DNA from 3 places in the Caldimonas sp. KR1-144 genome. Region 3 is predicted to be linked to each of the others. Evidence: predicted binding sites of a transcription regulator. Region 3 holds the regulator's gene; each other region holds the start of a gene.

Region 1 (5,623 bases), on a different contig from region 3:
ACGTCCTGGTCGGCGAGGGCCGGTCGGTGGTCGCGGCGCTGCTGATCGGCGCTTGAGCGCAACCACCCGAAACACCGGGCCTCCTCTCAGTGAGGAAGGCATCGGGGTCATGCAAGGGCTTTATAATTCGAGGCTGGTCTCGCTCGAGGTCACAAACCTTCCTGCAGCATCCTTCATGACACCCGCTCTCAACAAACCCCTCCCGGAATTTGAAGCGTTGGCCACCGGTGGCGTGAAGTTCACGCCCCAGGCCTTCCTGGGTCACACGGTCGTGCTGTACTTCTATCCGAAGGACAACACGCCTGGCTGCACCACCGAAGCCATGCAGTTCCGCGACAAGCACAAGGAATTCCTCAAGGCTGGCGCGGTCGTCTTCGGCGTGTCGCGCGACAACATGGCTTCGCACGACAAGTTCAAGCAGAACCTCGAGCTGCCGTTCGAGCTGATCGCCGACACCGAGGAAAAGCTCTGCCACATGTTCGGCGTCGTGAAGAACAAGATCATGTACGGCAAGAAGGTCAAGGGCATCGAGCGCAGCACCTTCCTGATCGACCCGCACGGCGTGCTGGTCGCCGAATGGCGCGGCATCAAGGTCGCCGGCCACGTCGACGAGGTGCTCAAGGCCGTCAAGGGCCTGAAGAAGGCGCCGCAGCAGGCCGCGGCCTGAGGCCGCGGCGGGCGTCGGGCCTGCACCACATGCGTCATGGGTTCGTCACTGGCGGGCCCGCCGACGATGTGCATAATGGTCTGCATGCACGGGAGTGAATCCCTCTTCGCATCCGACAAGAAAGCCGCACAGGTGACTGTGCGGCTTTTTGCTTTTGCGCCTCCACGATGCCCCTGGAGCGCCTGAGCACGGCCGTTCCCCGAGCCCCCTGACCGAAGAAGTCCATGCCACTGCCGAAGCCCCCCACCAAGAAAGCCACCCTACTCAGCGACCGCGACTTCGAATCCCAGGCGGCCCCCAAACCGGGCAAACGCCTCGCCGCCCGATCCCAGCCCGCAGCCGACAGCGACAGTACGCCCACTGGCACGCTGGACCTCTACGACCCGCAGCCCGCGACCGCGCCCACCGCGCGTGCCCCGCTGCCCGTGCCGCCGGCCGCTCGCGCGGCCGCCGTCAAGGCGCCCGAGCCCAAGCCGCGCAAACCGCGCGCCAGCGGTCCGGCCAAACTGTTCGTGCTCGACACCAACGTGCTGATGCACGACCCGACGTCGCTGTTCCGCTTCGAGGAGCACGACATCTACCTGCCGATGATCACGCTCGAGGAGCTCGACGGCCACAAGAAGGGCATGAGCGAGGTCTCGCGCAACGTGCGCCAGGTCAGCCGTGAGCTCGACGCCCTGGCCGCCGACAGCGGCAAGCTCGATCCGCACGCCGGCATCCCGCTGGCCAAGACCGGCCACAAGGAAGCCGGCGGCAAGCTGTTCTTCCAGACCCAGCTGATCGACGCCAAGCTGCCCGCCGGGCTGCCGCAGGGCAAGGCCGACAACCAGATCCTGGGCGTCGTGCAAAGCCTGCGCGAACAGCATGCCGGCCGCGAAGTCGTGCTGGTGTCCAAGGACATCAACATGCGCATCAAGGCGCGTGCGCTGGGCCTGGCCGCCGAGGACTACTTCAACGACAAGACGCTCGAGGACGGCGACCTGCTCTACACCGGCGTGCTGCCGCTGCCTTCCGACTTCTGGGAGCGCCACGGCAAGACGATGGAGAGCTGGCAGCAAGGCGGCGCCACGTTCTACCGCATCGCCGGACCGCTGGTGCCGGCGCTGATGATCAACCAGTTCGTCTACCTCGAGACGCCGGGCGCCGCGCCGCTGTACGCCAAGGTCACCGAGATCACCGGCAAGACCGCGGTGCTCAAGACGCTGAAGGACTACTCCCACAACAAGAACGCCGTGTGGGGCGTGACCTCGCGCAACCGCGAGCAGAACTTCGCGCTCAACCTGCTGATGGACCCGGACTGCGACTTCATCACGCTGACCGGCACCGCCGGCACCGGCAAGACCCTGATGACGCTGGCCGCCGGCCTGTCGCAGGTGCTCGACGAGCGCCGCTACACCGAGATCATCGTCACCCGCGTGACGGTACCGGTGGGCGAGGACATCGGCTTCCTGCCCGGCACCGAGGAAGAAAAGATGGGCCCATGGATGGGCGCGCTCGACGACAACCTCGAGGTGCTCGCCCGCAACGACACCGGCGCCGGCGAATGGGGCCGCGCGGCGACCAACGACCTCGTGCGCAGCAAGATCAAGATCAAGAGCCTGAACTTCATGCGCGGGCGCACCTTCCTCAACAAGTACGTCATCATCGACGAGGCGCAGAACCTCACGCCCAAGCAGATGAAGACGCTGATCACGCGCGCCGGCCCGGGCACCAAGATCGTCTGTCTGGGCAACCTGGCGCAGATCGACACGCCCTACCTCACCGAAGGCTCGTCGGGCCTGACCTTCGCCGTGGACCGCTTCAAGGGCTGGCCGCACTCGGGCCACCTGATGCTCGCGCGCGGCGAACGCTCGCGGCTGGCGGACTACGCCTCCGAAGTGCTCTGACGCGCGCTTTAGGCATCTCCAACGAAAACGGCGCCCTCGGGCGCCGTTTCTCATGGCGATCGGCGTCGCCTCAGGGCGTGGCGCGGTACTGCAGGTGCAGCGAGTCCATGCGCGAGGCCTGCAGCGTCGAGAACTGGAACATGCAGGCGTCGTCGGTGTAGTCCATGAAGTTGGTGATCGGGTCCGGGCCTGGGTACTTCTTGCCGGCGCAGGAGTCGCGGCCGGTCGGGCAGCCGAAGGCCGCGGACTTCTCGGCCGCCGTGTCGCTCACCTGGTCGTTGTTGGCCGAGCAGCCGCCCTGGAAGGTGTGGTACAGGCCCAGCCAGTGGCCGACCTCGTGCGTCGCGGTGTCGCCCAGGTTGTAGGGCGCTGCCGTGCCGCCGGGCAGCGACGAGAACAGCACCACGACGCCGTCGTCCTTGGGGTCGCGCGCGTAGTCCTGCGGGAAGGTCGCCCAGCCCAGCAGGCCCTGGCCGATGTTGGCCGAGTAGATGTTCAGCGTGCCCGGGCCGCCCACGCGCAGCGCGTTCTTGGCCTGCGTCTCGGCGCTGGAACCCGGCGTCATCGTGTACCAGGTGGCGTTGGTGGTGCGGGTCACGCCGGCCAGCACGAAGCGAAACGGCGAGCCGTTGTAGGCCGCGTTGAGGACGCTGATCTGCTGGTCGATCTGGTTTTGCGGCACGTCGCCGTTGGCGATGCCGCTGCCCTTGTTGATCACGTGCACGTAGACCGGCACGTTGACCGAACCGGCCGCTCGCGCGAAGCCCAGCACGTCGAGGCCGCGTGCCTTGCGAAAGTTGTCGTGCTCGGCCTTGTGCAGGCGCTGCTCGGCGTCGGTGACGTGGCGGGTCGAGCAGCGCGCGCCACTGTCGATGAAGGCCTTCTTGTTGGGATAGGTCTTGCCCTGGAAGTGGAAGGCCGGGCCGTGGTCGTCGTCGGTCTCGCCGATCTGGGCCTTCAGTTCGGCCTGGGCGCGGTCGTCGTCGGTGTCCTTGTCGGAGGCCGCGAACGCCGGCGGCAGCGCGGCGAGCAGCAAGGCGAGTGCGCCGGCTGGCGCGGCAATGGCAAAGCGCATGGAAACGTCCCTTCCTCATGGGCCGCGCGGGTCGGCGGCTGGGGCGAGTCTTGTCCGCGGGCGGCACGGCGCCAAGCCGCTAGAAAAAGGGATGGCGCGCCCACTGCGCTTGCGGCAGACAGCCCAACACCTGTGTTTATATACAGTATCATTCCTGCCCCCCGCTTCGATGTTCCCGCGGCCCCATGCCCTCCTTTGCTTCGCTCGCACGCGCCTTCGCCGGCGCCGGCCTGCCGCTGTGGCATGCCGACCGCCTGGCCGAGGTGGACACCCCGGTCGCGGCCACCGGCTTTGCCGCACTCGATGCCGAGCTGCCCGGAGGCGGCTGGCCGCTGGCCGGGCTGACCGAGTTGCTCAGCCCCGCGCCGGGTGGCGGCGAGCTGCCCTTGCTGGCGCCGGCACTGCGCGCCGGCACGCAACCGCTGCTGTGCATCGCGCCGCCCTGGCGGCCCTATGGCCCCGCCTGGCGTGCGCTCGGCCTGGCGCTGGAGCGGCTGGTCTGGGTCGATGCCGAGCCCGGTCGCGATGCGAGCTGGGCCGCCGAGCAGGCGCTGCGCTCACGCGCCTGCGGCTGGGTGCTGCTGTGGTGGCACGACGCGGCGCCGCTGCGGCCCGAGACGCTGCGCCGGCTGCACCTGGGAGCGCTCGAATCCGGCTGCCCCCTGCTGTTGCTGCGTCCGCAAAGCGCCCGCGAACGCGCATCGCCAGCGCCGCTGCGCCTGGCGCTGGCGCCCGAGGCGCCCGGGCAGCTGCGCGTCGAGGTGTTCAAGCGGCGCGGCCCTCCGCAGGCGCAGGCCCTGCGGCTCGCGCTGCCGCTGCCACGTCATGCGAGGCTGCGCCCGCGCAGCGCCATGCCTGTCATCGCAAGGGATGCCCGGGAGAACGCCGGTGTTGTGGGTCTCGGTCTGGCTGCCGCAGCTGCCGCTTGAGGCCTTGCCCTGGCTGCCGAAGGCGCTCGCCGATGCGATGCCCGGGCGCTGCGTCGTGGTCGAGCGCCGCGTGCTCGCCGCCGACGAGGCGGCCCAGGCGAAAGGCGTGCAGGCCGGCATGGGCGCTGCCGTCGCCGCCGCGCTCGCACCCGAGGTGCTGCAGCTGCCGCGCGACGCGGCGCGCGAGGCCGCGTTCGTCGAAGCGCTGACGCTGTCGCTGTCGGCGCTGACGCCCCATCTGCTGCCCGAGTCCGACGGCGTGCTGCTCGAAGTACAGGCCTCGCTGCGCCTGTTCGGCGGCGTGCGGCGCCTGCTGCGGCGGGCGCAGCGTCTCGTGCATGCGCAAGGCGCCAGCGCGGTGATCGGCGTGGCGCCCACCGCCACCGCTGCCCACTTGCTGGCGCGCGCGCCGCAGCGCCGGCGCCGCGCGCTGCGCGCCGACAGCACGGCGCGCCGGCTCGACCTCCTGCCCACACCGCTGGTGCTGAACCTGCTGGGCCAGCCTGCAGCCCTGGCCGAGCTGTTCGAAGGTATCGGCGCGCGCCGGCTCGATGCGGTGCGAGCGCTGCCGCGCGCCGGCCTGCAACGCCGCGGTGCCCGCGCCCTGCTCGACGCGCTCGATCGCGCCTACGGGGAATCGCCCGACGCGCGCCGCTGGTTCGAGCCGCCGCCTCGCTTCGCGCTCGCGCTGGAGTTGATGCAACGCGCCGACGACGCCGCCACGCTCGCGCAGGCCGCCGAGCGCCTGCTGCTGCCGCTGGCCGGCTGGCTCTCGCGGCATTGGCTGGCCGCCCGGCGTTTCACGCTGCAGATGCAGCACGAACACGGTCGGCGCGCGCGCCCGGACAGCACGTTGTCGATCGAGCTCGGCCAGCCTTCGCGCGACGCCGCCCAGCTGCTCGTCTTGTTGCGCGAACGACTGGCGCGCCACACGCTGGCCGCGCCGGTCTACGCCTTGCGGCTGGTGCTCGACGAGGCGCAGCCGCTGGCCGGCATCGAAGGTCATTTGCTGCTCGACGACCGGCCCGCGGCCGGCGACCTGCCGACCCTGCTCGACCGGCTGCGC
Region 2 (5,623 bases), on a different contig from region 3:
GATGATCTCGACGCTGCGCGTGGGCTTGCCCTCGCGCTGCAGCGGGTTGATCTTCACCAGCAGGATGTCGAGCGCGTCGCTGCGGTAGATCAGCGGGTAGATCGCCGGGTTGCCGGTGTAGCCGCCGTCCCAGTAGGGCTCGCCGTCGATCTCCACGGCCTGGAAGATGAACGGCAGGCAGGCCGAGGCCAGCAGCGCGTCGATGCTCAGTTCCTTGCCGGTGAACACCCGCGCCTGGCCGCTGTGCACGCTGGTCGCGGTGACGAAGATCGGCACCGAGCAGTCGCGCAGTGCCTCCTCCTTGACGTGGCGGCGCGCCACTTCGCGCAGCGGGTTCAGGTTCAGCGGGTTGAACTCGTAGGGACTGAAGGCGCGCAGAAAGCTGTTGAGCCACTGGTAGCTCGGCAGCCGGTCGAAATTGAAGTTGTCCGTGATCGCGTGCGCCTGCGTCAGGCTGAAGGGCGAGAAGATCTGGCCGCCGACGCTCACGTCGCGCCAGAAGTCCGCCAGCGCCTGGCGCGCGCCCTCGCGTCCGCCGGCGTGCCAGCCGGTCGCGAACACCGCGGCATTGAGCGCGCCGGCGCTGGTGCCCGAGATGCCGCTGTAGTCGAGCGTCTCGTCTTCCAGCAGGCGGTCGAGCACGCCCCAGGTGAACGCGCCGTGCGAGCCGCCGCCTTGCAGCGCCAGGTCGATCGCGCGCGGGACCTCAGCCTGCGCGCTCGGGCGCGGCTTGGCTTCGGTCTGCACCGGCGGTTCCTTGTCGTCCTCGGGCTGCAGCATCGGGGTCTCCTTTCGGCGGAATGCCTGCGGGTTTCCCCCAGTCTAAGCCCCGGGCTGCGACGGGACTCAGGGATGGACTTCGTTGGGGTCTTCGCCGTCAGGTTGGGCGGGCGCCGCCGGCGGCTGCGAGGCCGGCGCCGGTGCGGCCGCGAAGCGCAGCGTGAACTTGGCGCCCGGCCGCGCGCTGCCGGGGTGGGCTTCCTCGAGCGTCAACTCGACGCCGTGCTGGCGCGCGATCTCGGCCACGATGGCCAGGCCGAGGCCGGAGCCGTCGACATCGGTGCCGAGCGCGCGGTAGAACGGCTGGAACACCAGCTCGCGCTCGCCCGCCGGGATGCCGGGGCCGTCGTCCTCGACCTGCAGCACGACGACCTGGCCGAACGGATCGTCGATCACGCGCACCGTGACCGTGCCCCCGGCGCGCGTGTACTTCAACGCGTTGTCGACCAGGTTGCGGATGAGCTCGCGCAGCAGCAGCGGCTGGCCCAGCACGCGCGCGCCCGCCTGGCGCGCCTGCGGGCCCGGGCCTTCGTAGCCGAGGTCGATCTGCCGCTCGAGCGCGCGCGGCACGAAGTCGCGCACCACGTCGGTGGCGAGCTGCGCGAGGTTGACCTCGTGGCGCTGCGTCACCAGCTCGCGGTCCTCGGCGCGCGCCATCGCGAGCAGCTGGTTGACCATGTGCGCCGCGCGCTGGCTCGCCAGCGCGATCTGCTGCAGCGAGCGCTTGACGGCCTCGGGGTCGCGCTCGCCGGCATCGATTTCGCGCTGCGCCAGCTCGGCCTGCATGCGCAGCCCGGCCAGCGGCGTCTTCATCTGATGCGCGGCGTCGGCGAGGAAGCGCTTTTGCGTGACGATCGAACGATCGAGCCGGCCGAGCAGGTCGTTGATCGCGCGCACCAGCGGCGAGACCTCCTCCGGGGCCTCGCGCTCGTCGATCGGGCTGAGGTCGTCGGCGCGGCGGCGTCGGATGCGCTGCTGCAGTTCGCCCAGCGGCGCGATGCCGCGCGCCAAGGCCAGCCACACCAGCAGCACCGCGATCGGCAGAATCACGAACTGCGGCAGGATCACGCCCTTGATGATCTCGGTGGCCAGGCGCGAGCGCTTGCCCAGCGTCTCGGCCATCTGCACCAGCACCGGCTTGCCGCCGGGTGGCAGGCCGGGCAGGTCGACCCACAGGTAGGCCACGCGCACCGGCTCGCCGTGCATCTCGTCGTCGCGAAAGCGCAGCTCGCCCGGCGGCACGCGTTCGTCGTCGGGCGGCACCGGCAGCGAGCGGTCGCCGCTGACGAACTCGCCGCGCAGGCCCAGCACCTGGTAATAAATGTCGTCGGCCTCGTCGGCGCGCAGCAGGTTGGCCGCGGTGGCCGGCAGCACGAAGATCAGCTTCGGCTGCGCCGCCTCGCCCTTGCTGCCGACCTCGGTCGGCGCGAGCACGATCTGCTGCGCCAGCGTGCGCGTGCGCTCGCCGAGCGCGCGGTCATAGGGGTGGTTGGCGATGCCCTGCGCGACCAGCCAGGTCAGCGCGATGCTCATCGGCCACAGCAGCAGCAGCGGCGCGAGCATCCAGTCGAGGATCTCGCCGAACAGCGAACGCTGTTCCGGGGGGCGCTTGATCAGCATCGCGGCGCGAGCTTATCCGCGCCGCCGTCGCGCGAGCAGGCTCAAGAGGGGATTTTCTCGAGGCAGTAGCCCAGCCCTCGCACCGTGGCGATGCGCACCGGCCCCTGCTCGATCTTCTTGCGCAGCCGGTGGATGTAGACCTCGATCGCGTTGTTGCTGACCTCGTCGCCCCACTCGCACAGGCGTTCCACGAGCTGGTCCTTGCTGACCAGGCGTCCGGCGCGCTGCAGCAGCACCTCCAGCAGGGACAGCTCGCGCGCCGACAGCTCGACCATCTGGTCGTTGAGGTAGGCCACGCGGCCGGTGGCGTCGAAGCTCAGCGGGCCGTGCTTGATGATCGTCGAGGCCGTGCCCAGGCCGCGGCGCGTGAGCGCGCGTACGCGCGCCTCGAGTTCGGCCAGCGCGAAGGGCTTGGCCATGTAGTCGTCGGCTCCGAGGTCCAGGCCCTTGACGCGCTGCTCGACACTGTCGGCGGCGGTGAGGATCAGCACCGGCACGCTGGCGCCGCGGCCGCGCAGCTTGCGCAGCACCTCCAGGCCATTCATCTTGGGCAGGCCCAGGTCGAGGATCACGAGGTCGAACTCGTGCGACGAAAGCGCGGCGTCGGCTTCGCTGCCCGAGCCGACCTGGTCGACCGCGTAGCCGCCCTTGCGCAACGTGCGCAGCAGGCCGTCGGCCAGGACCTGGTCGTCTTCGGCAATCAGGATTCGCATGCTTGTCTCCTCGCAGCGCCGGCTCTCGGGGGCCGGCGGCGGTATGTCTTCATTGTAGGGAGAGGGTCTGCGTTGGCGAGAAAACCACTGGACAAACATCCAGCCTGAGCAATAATCCAGTCCCAGCCGATCGAACCGGAGACCCGCTGCATGGACGCCCCCGTCAAAGCCCTGAACACCGAAAAAGCCAAGGCCCTGCAGGCCGCCCTCGCCCAGATCGAGAAGCAGTTCGGCAAGGGCTCGATCATGCGGCTCGGCGAAGGCGAGGTCATTGAGGAAGTTCAAGTCGTCTCGACCGGCTCGCTGGGTCTGGACATCGCGCTGGGCGTCGGTGGCCTGCCGCGCGGCCGCGTCGTCGAGATCTACGGCCCGGAGTCCTCGGGCAAGACGACGCTGACGCTGCAGGTCATCGCCGAGATGCAAAAGCTCGGCGGCACCTGCGCCTTCATCGACGCCGAGCACGCGCTCGACGTGCAATACGCGCAAAAGCTCGGCGTGACGCTGTCGGACCTGCTGATCAGCCAGCCCGACACCGGCGAGCAGGCGCTCGAGATCGTCGACGCCCTGGTGCGCTCGGGCTCGGTTGACCTCATCGTCGTCGACTCGGTCGCCGCGCTCACGCCCAAGGCCGAACTCGAAGGCGAAATGGGCGACTCCCTGCCCGGCCTGCAGGCCCGGCTGATGAGCCAGGCGCTGCGCAAGCTCACCGCGACGATCAAGAAGACCAACTGCATGGTGGTCTTCATCAACCAGATCCGCATGAAGATCGGCGTGATGTTCGGCAGCCCCGAAACCACGACCGGCGGCAACGCCCTGAAGTTCTACGCCTCGGTGCGCCTGGACATCCGTCGCATCGGCAGCATCAAGAAGGGCGAAGAGGTCATCGGCAACGAAACCAAGGTCAAGGTCGTCAAGAACAAGGTTTCGCCGCCGTTCAAGACGGCCGAGTTCGACATCCTGTTCGGCGAGGGGGTCTCGCGCGAGGGCGAGATCATCGACATGGGCGTCACCGCCCGCGTGATCGAGAAGTCGGGCGCCTGGTACGCCTACAACGGCGAGAAGATCGGCCAGGGCAAGGACAACGCCCGCGAGTTCCTGAAAGAGAACCCCGGCCTCGCGGTCGAGATCGAGAACAAGGTGCGCGAGTCGCTGGGCATTCCGCTGTTGCCTACTGACGCCGGTGCCGACGCACCGGCCGAAAAGCCGGCGCGCGGCAAGAAGGCGGCGGCCGAGGAGTAAGGCCGGCCTCGCAAGACCGGCCGGCCGCGCCGGCCGATCTCCCGCAGCGCCGGCTCCGAGCCGGCGCGCTTGTTTCTGCCCCTGTCCACGATGTCTCGCCGCCCACCGCCCACGCTCAAGGCCAAGGCGCTCGCGCTGATCGCACAGCGCGAGCACAGCCGCATCGAGCTGCGCCGCAAGCTGGCTCGGCATCGGCAAAAACTCGCTGAGCGCGCCCAGGCCAGTCTGCTCGAAGGCGTGGCACCGACTGTGCCGGTGCCCGAAGAAGGCGAGATCGACGCGCTGCTCGACTGGCTCGCGAGCAAGGACCTGCTGAGCACCGAACGCTTCGTCGAGACACGGGTGCAGGCGCGCGCCGCGCGCTTCGGCAATCTGCGCATCCGTCAGGAGCTCGCCCAGCACGGCATCGAGCTCGATCCAGAGACGGCTCAGCAGCTCAAGGCCAGCGAGGTCGCGCGTGCTCGCGCCGTGTGGCTCAAGCGCTTCGGGCAGCCGGCGCTCGATGCCGCTGGGCGTGCCAAGCAGATGCGCTTCCTGGCCGCGCGCGGCTTTGCCGCTGAGGTTGTGCGCCGCGTGGTCGGCGGGGTTGAGGACCCGACCTGATCAAGAGGTCACTTCAGCAGCGCCAGGGGCGGTTCACAGCCCCAGCATCAGCTTCAGGTTCTGCACCGCCGCGCCAGAAGCGCCCTTGCCGAGGTTGTCCAGCCGCGCGACCAGCAGGGCATGGCGCCGCGCAGCGTTGCCGTAGACCCGCAGCTCCAGGCGGTTGGTGTCATTGAGCGCTTCGGGCTCGAGCTTGCCACCCTCGGCCGCGACCTCCTGGGCCGGCACGACGCGCACGAACTCGCTGCCCGCATAGCGCTGGGCCAGTGCCGATTCCAGGTCGGTCGGTTGCGGTCGGCCGTTGAGCAGGTCGAGCTGCAGCGCCACCTGCACCAGCATGCCCTGGCGGAAGTTGCCGACGCTGGGCACGAAGATCGGTCGGCGCGTCAGCCGCCCGTACTGCTGCATCTCGGGCAGGTGCTTGTGCTCCAGGCCCAGGCCGTAGAGCTCGAACGGCGGTGCCGATCCGGCCTCGTAGGCCTCGATCATCGACCGTCCGCCGCCCGAGTAGCCGCTGACGGCGTGCACGGCGACGGGGTAGTCGGCGGGCAGAAGGCCGGCGTCGACCAACGGGCGGATCAGTGCGATCGCGCCGGTCGGGTAGCAGCCGGGGTTGGCCACGCGGCGCGAATCGGCGACCGCGCGCGCCTGCTCCCCGGTCAGCTCCG
Region 3 (5,623 bases):
GAAAAGGCAAGCTGGCCTACGTGACTGGAGGCATGGGCGGCATCGGCACCTCGATGTGCCAGCGTCTGCACAAGGAGGGCTTCAAGGTCATCGCCGGCTGCGGCCCGAGCCGGGACTTCAAGAAGTGGCTCGACGAGCAGAAGGCCCTGGGCTACGAGTTTTTCGCCTCGGTCGGCAACGTGGCCGACTGGGACTCGACCGTCGAGGCCTTCGAAAAGGTCAAGGCCGAGCACGGCACAGTGGACGTGCTGGTCAACAACGCCGGCATCACGCGCGACGGCCAGTTCCGCAAGATGAGCAAGGCCGACTGGGACGCGGTGATGTCGACCAACCTGGACAGCATGTTCAACGTCACCAAGCAGGTGATCGACGGCATGCTCGACAAGGGCTGGGGCCGCGTCATCAACATCAGCTCGGTCAACGGCGAGAAGGGCCAGTTCGGCCAGACCAACTACTCGGCGGCCAAGGCCGGCATGCATGGCTTCACGATGGCCCTGGCGCAGGAAGTGGCCAGCAAGGGCGTGACCGTGAACACCATCAGCCCGGGCTACATCGCCACCGACATGGTCAAGGCGATCCGCCAGGACGTGCTCGACAAGATCATCGCGACCATCCCGGTCAAGCGCCTGGGCACGCCGGAGGAGATCGCCTCGATCGTCGCCTGGCTGGCGAGCGATGAGTCCGGCTTCACGACCGGCGCCGATTTCTCCTGCAATGGCGGCCTGCACATGGGTTGAGCCTCGCCGCCTTGCGGTGGCATGGGAAAAGAAACGGGGCGCCACGGCGCCCCTTTGTCGTTCCTGGTGGATTGCGAGCTCAGTGGCTCTGCGCCTCCAGCCGCTCGAGTGCGGCGCAGACCTCGGCGAACGAGCCGCCGATCACCGCGCGACGGTGGTCGCTGGGATCGAAGCGCACGAAGGCCCGGCGGCGTGGCGCCTCGGCCTTGCGGCTCACGAAGGGCGTCAGGGCAGCCGGTCGCACCGCAGCCGGCGAGCGGCCGGCAAACGCCGCGCGATGCCGCACGCGGATGCATGCCGGCGCGGGCTGCCCAGCAACGTCGGTCTGCGCCTGCGGACGCTGAAGGGCGCCGCGCAACCAGCGCTGCACCGGCTGCCACCAAGCGTGGTACTGGTGCATCGCGATCGACGCCGTGAGGGTCGTGATCATCATGTCCGAATCTCCTGAACGAGGCTCGGCAGGATTGGTTGCGAAGGCCGCACCGCGGGAAGGGCGCCGGTCTTGTGCGCCCATGCCCGCCACCCGCGGGCGGCCGGGAAAGAGAGAACCGGAAGTCAGCCGCTGCCGTGGACCGGTTTTCGCAGTGCGCCGTGAGGCAGTTCGCGAACCTGCCCCCACTTCGCTTTGCGCGCGGCCGTGTAGTCCCACCAGGGTTTGGCCGGCGCACCGGCCATGAAGTCGGTGGCGGCGAGAAAGGTGTCGAGCACGCACGGGTCCTGGCGCTGGCCGGTGGCGGCGCACAGGGCTTCATAGAGCGCAAAGCCGTCGCGCCCGCGCAGGTCCGCCGGCCTTTCGATGCCGATGCGCCGCAGATCTGCCGCCAGCGAGCGCCCGATGTTGGGGATCTGCTCGAGGCGCTGGCAATCCTGCGCGGTGGCGGCTTTCATCGCGGGCTCACATCAGCATGGTGTTGCGGATCAGGCCCACGGCCAGGCCCTCGAGCTCGAACGGCCCGCTGTTCTCGGTGACATGGATCACCTCGAAGTCGGGGTTCTCGGGGATCAGCTCGATGCCCGACTTGGTGCGGCGAAAGCGCTTGACCGTGACCTCGTCGCCGAGCCGCGCGACGACGATCTGGCCGTTCTTGGCCTCGCGCGCGCGCTGCACCGCGAGCAGGTCGCCGTCGAGGATGCCGGCGTCGCGCATGCTCATGCCGCGCACCTTGAGCAGGAAGTCGGGCTTGCGCGGGAACAGGCTGGCTTCGACGTTGTAGGTCTGGTCGATGTGTTCTTGCGCGAGCAGCGGGCTGCCGGCCGCAACGCGGCCGACCAGCGGCAACGCGAGCTGCGCGAGACTGGGCAGCGGCAGCGCGAACTGGCGGCCCAGGCCCGAGAGGCGCGAGGCGTGCAGCGAGCGCAATGTGTCAGACTGCAGACGGATGCCGCGCGACGTGCCGCCGACCAGTTCGATCACACCCTTGCGCGCCAAGGCCTGCAGATGCTCCTCGGCCGCATTGGGCGAACGAAAGCCCAGCTCGGCGGCGATCTCGGCGCGCGTCGGCGGTGCGCCGGTGCGCTCGATCGTGCTTTCGATCAGCTCGAGGATCTGCTGCTGGCGGGCGGTGAGCTTGGGCGCGTCATCCATGGTGTTTGGCCGGCTTGCCTGTGAGGCGGCTGGCGATTTATCCAGTATCTGTATTTTTATCCAGCTTCGATGAACCTGCCAAGCCCTTCCGTTGCTTCGCCCGCGAAGCGCCTCGTCGTCATCGGCACCGGCGGCACGATTGCCGGCACGGCCGGGCAGGCCACCGACGCCGTGGGCTACCGCGCCGCGCAACGCGGCATCGCGGAGCTGATCGCCGGCGTGCCGGCCCTGGCCGCGTGGCCGATCGAGTCGGAGCAGGCGGCTCAGGTCGATAGCAAGGACATGGGCATCGAGGCCTGGCAGGCGATCGCCGCGCGCATCGCGCACCACCTCGAGCGCGGCGAGGTGCAAGGCATCGTCGTCACGCACGGCACCGACACGCTCGAGGAGACCGCCTGGCTGGTGGCGCGCGTGCTGGCGCCGGCTGGCAAGCCGGTCGTCTTCACCGCGGCCATGCGGCCGGCCACATCGATCCAGGCGGACGGCCCGCAGAACCTGCTCGATGCCGTGACCGTGGCCTCGCAGCCCGGCGCGCACGGCGTGCTCGCGGTCGTGGCCGGCAGGGTCTGGCCCGTTGCCGGCCTGCGCAAGACGCACACCTACGCGCTGGACGCCTTCGACGCAGGCGATGCCGGGCCGCTGGCGAGCGTCGCCGCCGGGCGCGTGATCTGGCATGCGGCCTGTCCGCCGGCCGGCGAGCCGCTGGGCCTGGCGCGCATCGGGCGCGAGGCTTCGCGCTGGCCGCGCGTGGAGATCGTTGCCAGCCACGCCGGGGCGGACGGCGCGATCGTCGACGCGCTGCTGGCCCAGCACAGCCGGCCGCTGCGCGGGCTGGTGGTCGCCGGCACGGGCAACGCGAGCTTGCACGGCGGCCTCGAGACTGCGCTGGCACGGGCGCAGTCGCGCGGCGTTGTCGTGCTGGTCTGCAGCCGCGTCGCGCGCGGTCCGGCCATCGCGGCGGGCGAGGGCGGCTTCAAGACGGTGTCGATGACGCCGTGGCAGGCCCGCGTCGAGTTGCTGCTGAGGTTGCTTGGCGAACCCGGCTGACGGCGCGGCCGCGCTGCGCTAGGGTTGCGGCTTCGGTGGCCGCGGAGTGCCTGTCATGCTGCAACTCAAGCGTCGTTCCTACATCAAGTTCGCCGCCGGCTTCGCGGTGCCCGCGCTGCGCTCGCACCCCGTGCTGGCCCATCACGGCTGGAGCGGTTTCGATACATCGCGCCCGCTGTACCTCGAGGGCAAGGTCGCCAGCGTGAGCTGGGGCAACCCGCACGCATCGATCGCAGTCGAGCCCAAGGCCGGCCTCGCGCTGCCTGCCGATCTGGCTCGGCGCACGGTCCCGCCGCAAAGCGCCAGCGTCGATGCGCCGTCCATCCTGTCCAAGGCCGAGCTGCCCAAGCGCAGCGTGCCGCGCTGGACCATCGAGCTCGCGCCGCTGTTTCGCATGGAGGCCTGGCAGGTGCGCGCGCCCAAGGTCGGCGACCCGATCTCGCTGGTCGGCTACGCCAGCCCGGGCGAGCAGGGGCCGCCGGTGATCCGCGTCGAGTTCCTGTTCCTCGACGGCAAGGCCTACGGCCTGCGCTCGGCGCCGGCCTGAGGCTCGGGCCAGGCGCCGATCGTCATGTGGCGCTCGGCCGGCGTGCCGGGCGCGTGGCTGCGTTCGATCACGTGCGTCGCCAGACCGTCGGCGCCGCGCTCGGTGATCACCAGCGTGGAACAGCGCGTGCCGTAGCGGCCGTCGGGCGAGCGGATGAAGGCAGCCGACAACCAGCGCTCGACCTCCTGCGGCACGCCGGTGCGGGGCAGCTCGGCGTCGGGCGCGATGCGGGCATCGGCCAGCGCCTCGAACAGCGAAGCGGCCAACGCATCGAGCTCGACGGCCGAGGACATCGCCTCCGACAGGCGCGACTTGAGCCGCTTCACCTTCGGCCACGGCGTGTCGAGCGCGGCATTCGAGACACCATGGATGCCGCGCGCCAGCGGCACCGGGCCGTGCGCGCCGTGGCGGTCGCGGCCGGCCCAGAACAGCTCGCCGCGCGCGGCGTCGCCAGCGATCAGATTGAAGCCGTTGTAGCGGCTGGGATCGAAGCCCGACCACCAGCCGCGTGCGTCGGCGGCGGGGTCGCCCTCGATCCATCGCGTCACCAGCTCGCCGCGCGACCGCGCGGTCGGGTCCAGCGACGAAGGGTCGCGCACATTGGTGACGAAGGCGAGCCGGCCGGCGGCCGAAAGCCCGAGCCAGGTGCCGCCGGCGCGCAGGTCGCGCCCGCCCAGCAGCTCGACCGAACCGCCCTCGGGCGTCCACCAGTCGAGCGGTGCGGCGTCGCGGTCGTAGAACTCGTCGCGATTGGATGCCAGCACGAAGGGAAAGCGCCCGCTGGCGCCGACGGCCAGCGCTACGAGACACATGGCGCGAAGCGCTCGACATGGCGCTCGCCGGCGCCCAGGCCCTGCAACGCGGACTGCGCAGCGGCGTCGATGGCCGCCTCGAGCGCGGCATCGACGCCTTCGGCATGCCGGTAGGTTTCCATCCAGGTCGTCTGTCCGGTCGTGGGCTCGGGCCGGCGCAGCAACCTCGATTGCAGGCCGGCGTGCCGCGCCTCGAGGCCGCGCTGCGCCGCGCCGATGGCTAACGCCAGCGACTCATCGACCGCCGTCGGCGCGCGGTAGTAGACATAGAGCTCCGTGGCCGCCGCGTCGGCGTGCGACTCAGGCTGCGGCATCGGCGGCCGGCATCGCGTAGGGAAGGGTGCCCAGGGTCAGCGCCGGGCCGTCCGGCGCGCCCAGGTGCAACGTGCCGCCGGCCAGCGCGGCGAGCTTGAGCTCGACCAGCGCGCTGAAGCCGGCGCCGTCGGGCTGCGGCGCGGCGGCGGCGACCAGGCCACTGGGCTGGCCGGGATCGCCGGACCAGAACACCTCCTGCCCGGGCATCATCTCGGCGGGGCCGTCGACGCGCTGCGCACGGCGCTTGAGCGTGCCGCGGTACTGGCTGCGCGCGACGATCTCCTGGCCCGGATAACAGCCCTTCTGGAAGTTCACGCCGCCGACCAGCTCGTAGTTCAGCATCTGCGGCACGAACTGCTCGACCGTCGCGGCGACGACCGGCGCAACGCCGCTGGCGACCTCGAGCCAGTCCCAGTGCGCGAGCGGCAGGGCCGGATGCGCCGCCGCCAGCGCGCCGGCCTCGGCGTTCGGGCCGATCCACAGGAAGCGCGGCTGTCCGGCGCCGTCGGGCAGGCGCACGACGCGCGCATCGCCGCGTTCAAGCTGCCCCCACACGGGCAGGGCGCCGGCGGCGTCGCCC

The links. The regulator LexA, encoded in region 3, represses DNA repair genes until DNA is damaged. The targets are predictions, from matches to a motif close to ACTGTATNNNNATACAGT.
Region 1: a site for LexA is predicted at 3,758-3,775, ahead of imuA (translesion DNA synthesis-associated protein ImuA). Genes of this name have one in related genera too.
Region 2: a site for LexA is predicted at 3,200-3,217, ahead of recA (recombinase RecA). Genes of this name have one in related genera too.

Annotation. Positions count from the first base shown of each region.
Region 1 is NZ_JBMSEE010000001.1:62,721-68,343, forward strand. Features, by position in the region: gene ACO2TI_RS00315 (Mth938-like domain-containing protein) at 1-56, shown strand, start outside; gene ACO2TI_RS00320 (peroxiredoxin) at 176-667, shown strand; gene ACO2TI_RS00325 (PhoH family protein) at 892-2,553, shown strand; gene ACO2TI_RS00330 (zinc metalloprotease) at 2,624-3,628, opposite strand; gene imuA (translesion DNA synthesis-associated protein ImuA) at 3,814-4,557, shown strand; gene ACO2TI_RS00340 (Y-family DNA polymerase) at 4,517-5,623, shown strand, end outside.
Region 2 is NZ_JBMSEE010000005.1:107,017-112,639, reverse strand. Features, by position in the region: gene ACO2TI_RS13270 (patatin-like phospholipase family protein) at 1-780, opposite strand, end outside; gene ACO2TI_RS13265 (sensor histidine kinase) at 847-2,400, opposite strand; gene ACO2TI_RS13260 (response regulator) at 2,442-3,113, opposite strand; gene recA (recombinase RecA) at 3,264-4,352, shown strand; gene ACO2TI_RS13250 (RecX family transcriptional regulator) at 4,443-4,955, shown strand; gene argC (N-acetyl-gamma-glutamyl-phosphate reductase) at 4,989-5,623, opposite strand, start outside.
Region 3 is NZ_JBMSEE010000004.1:233,737-239,359, reverse strand. Features, by position in the region: gene phbB (acetoacetyl-CoA reductase) at 1-737, shown strand, start outside; gene ACO2TI_RS11580 (hypothetical protein) at 817-1,170, opposite strand; gene ACO2TI_RS11575 (helix-hairpin-helix domain-containing protein) at 1,293-1,625, opposite strand; gene lexA (transcriptional repressor LexA) at 1,633-2,322, opposite strand; gene ACO2TI_RS11565 (asparaginase) at 2,392-3,369, shown strand; gene ACO2TI_RS11560 (DUF6152 family protein) at 3,425-3,916, shown strand; gene ACO2TI_RS11555 (NRDE family protein) at 3,889-4,728, opposite strand; gene ACO2TI_RS11550 (DUF4936 family protein) at 4,716-5,042, opposite strand; gene ACO2TI_RS11545 (YgfZ/GcvT domain-containing protein) at 5,029-5,623, opposite strand, start outside.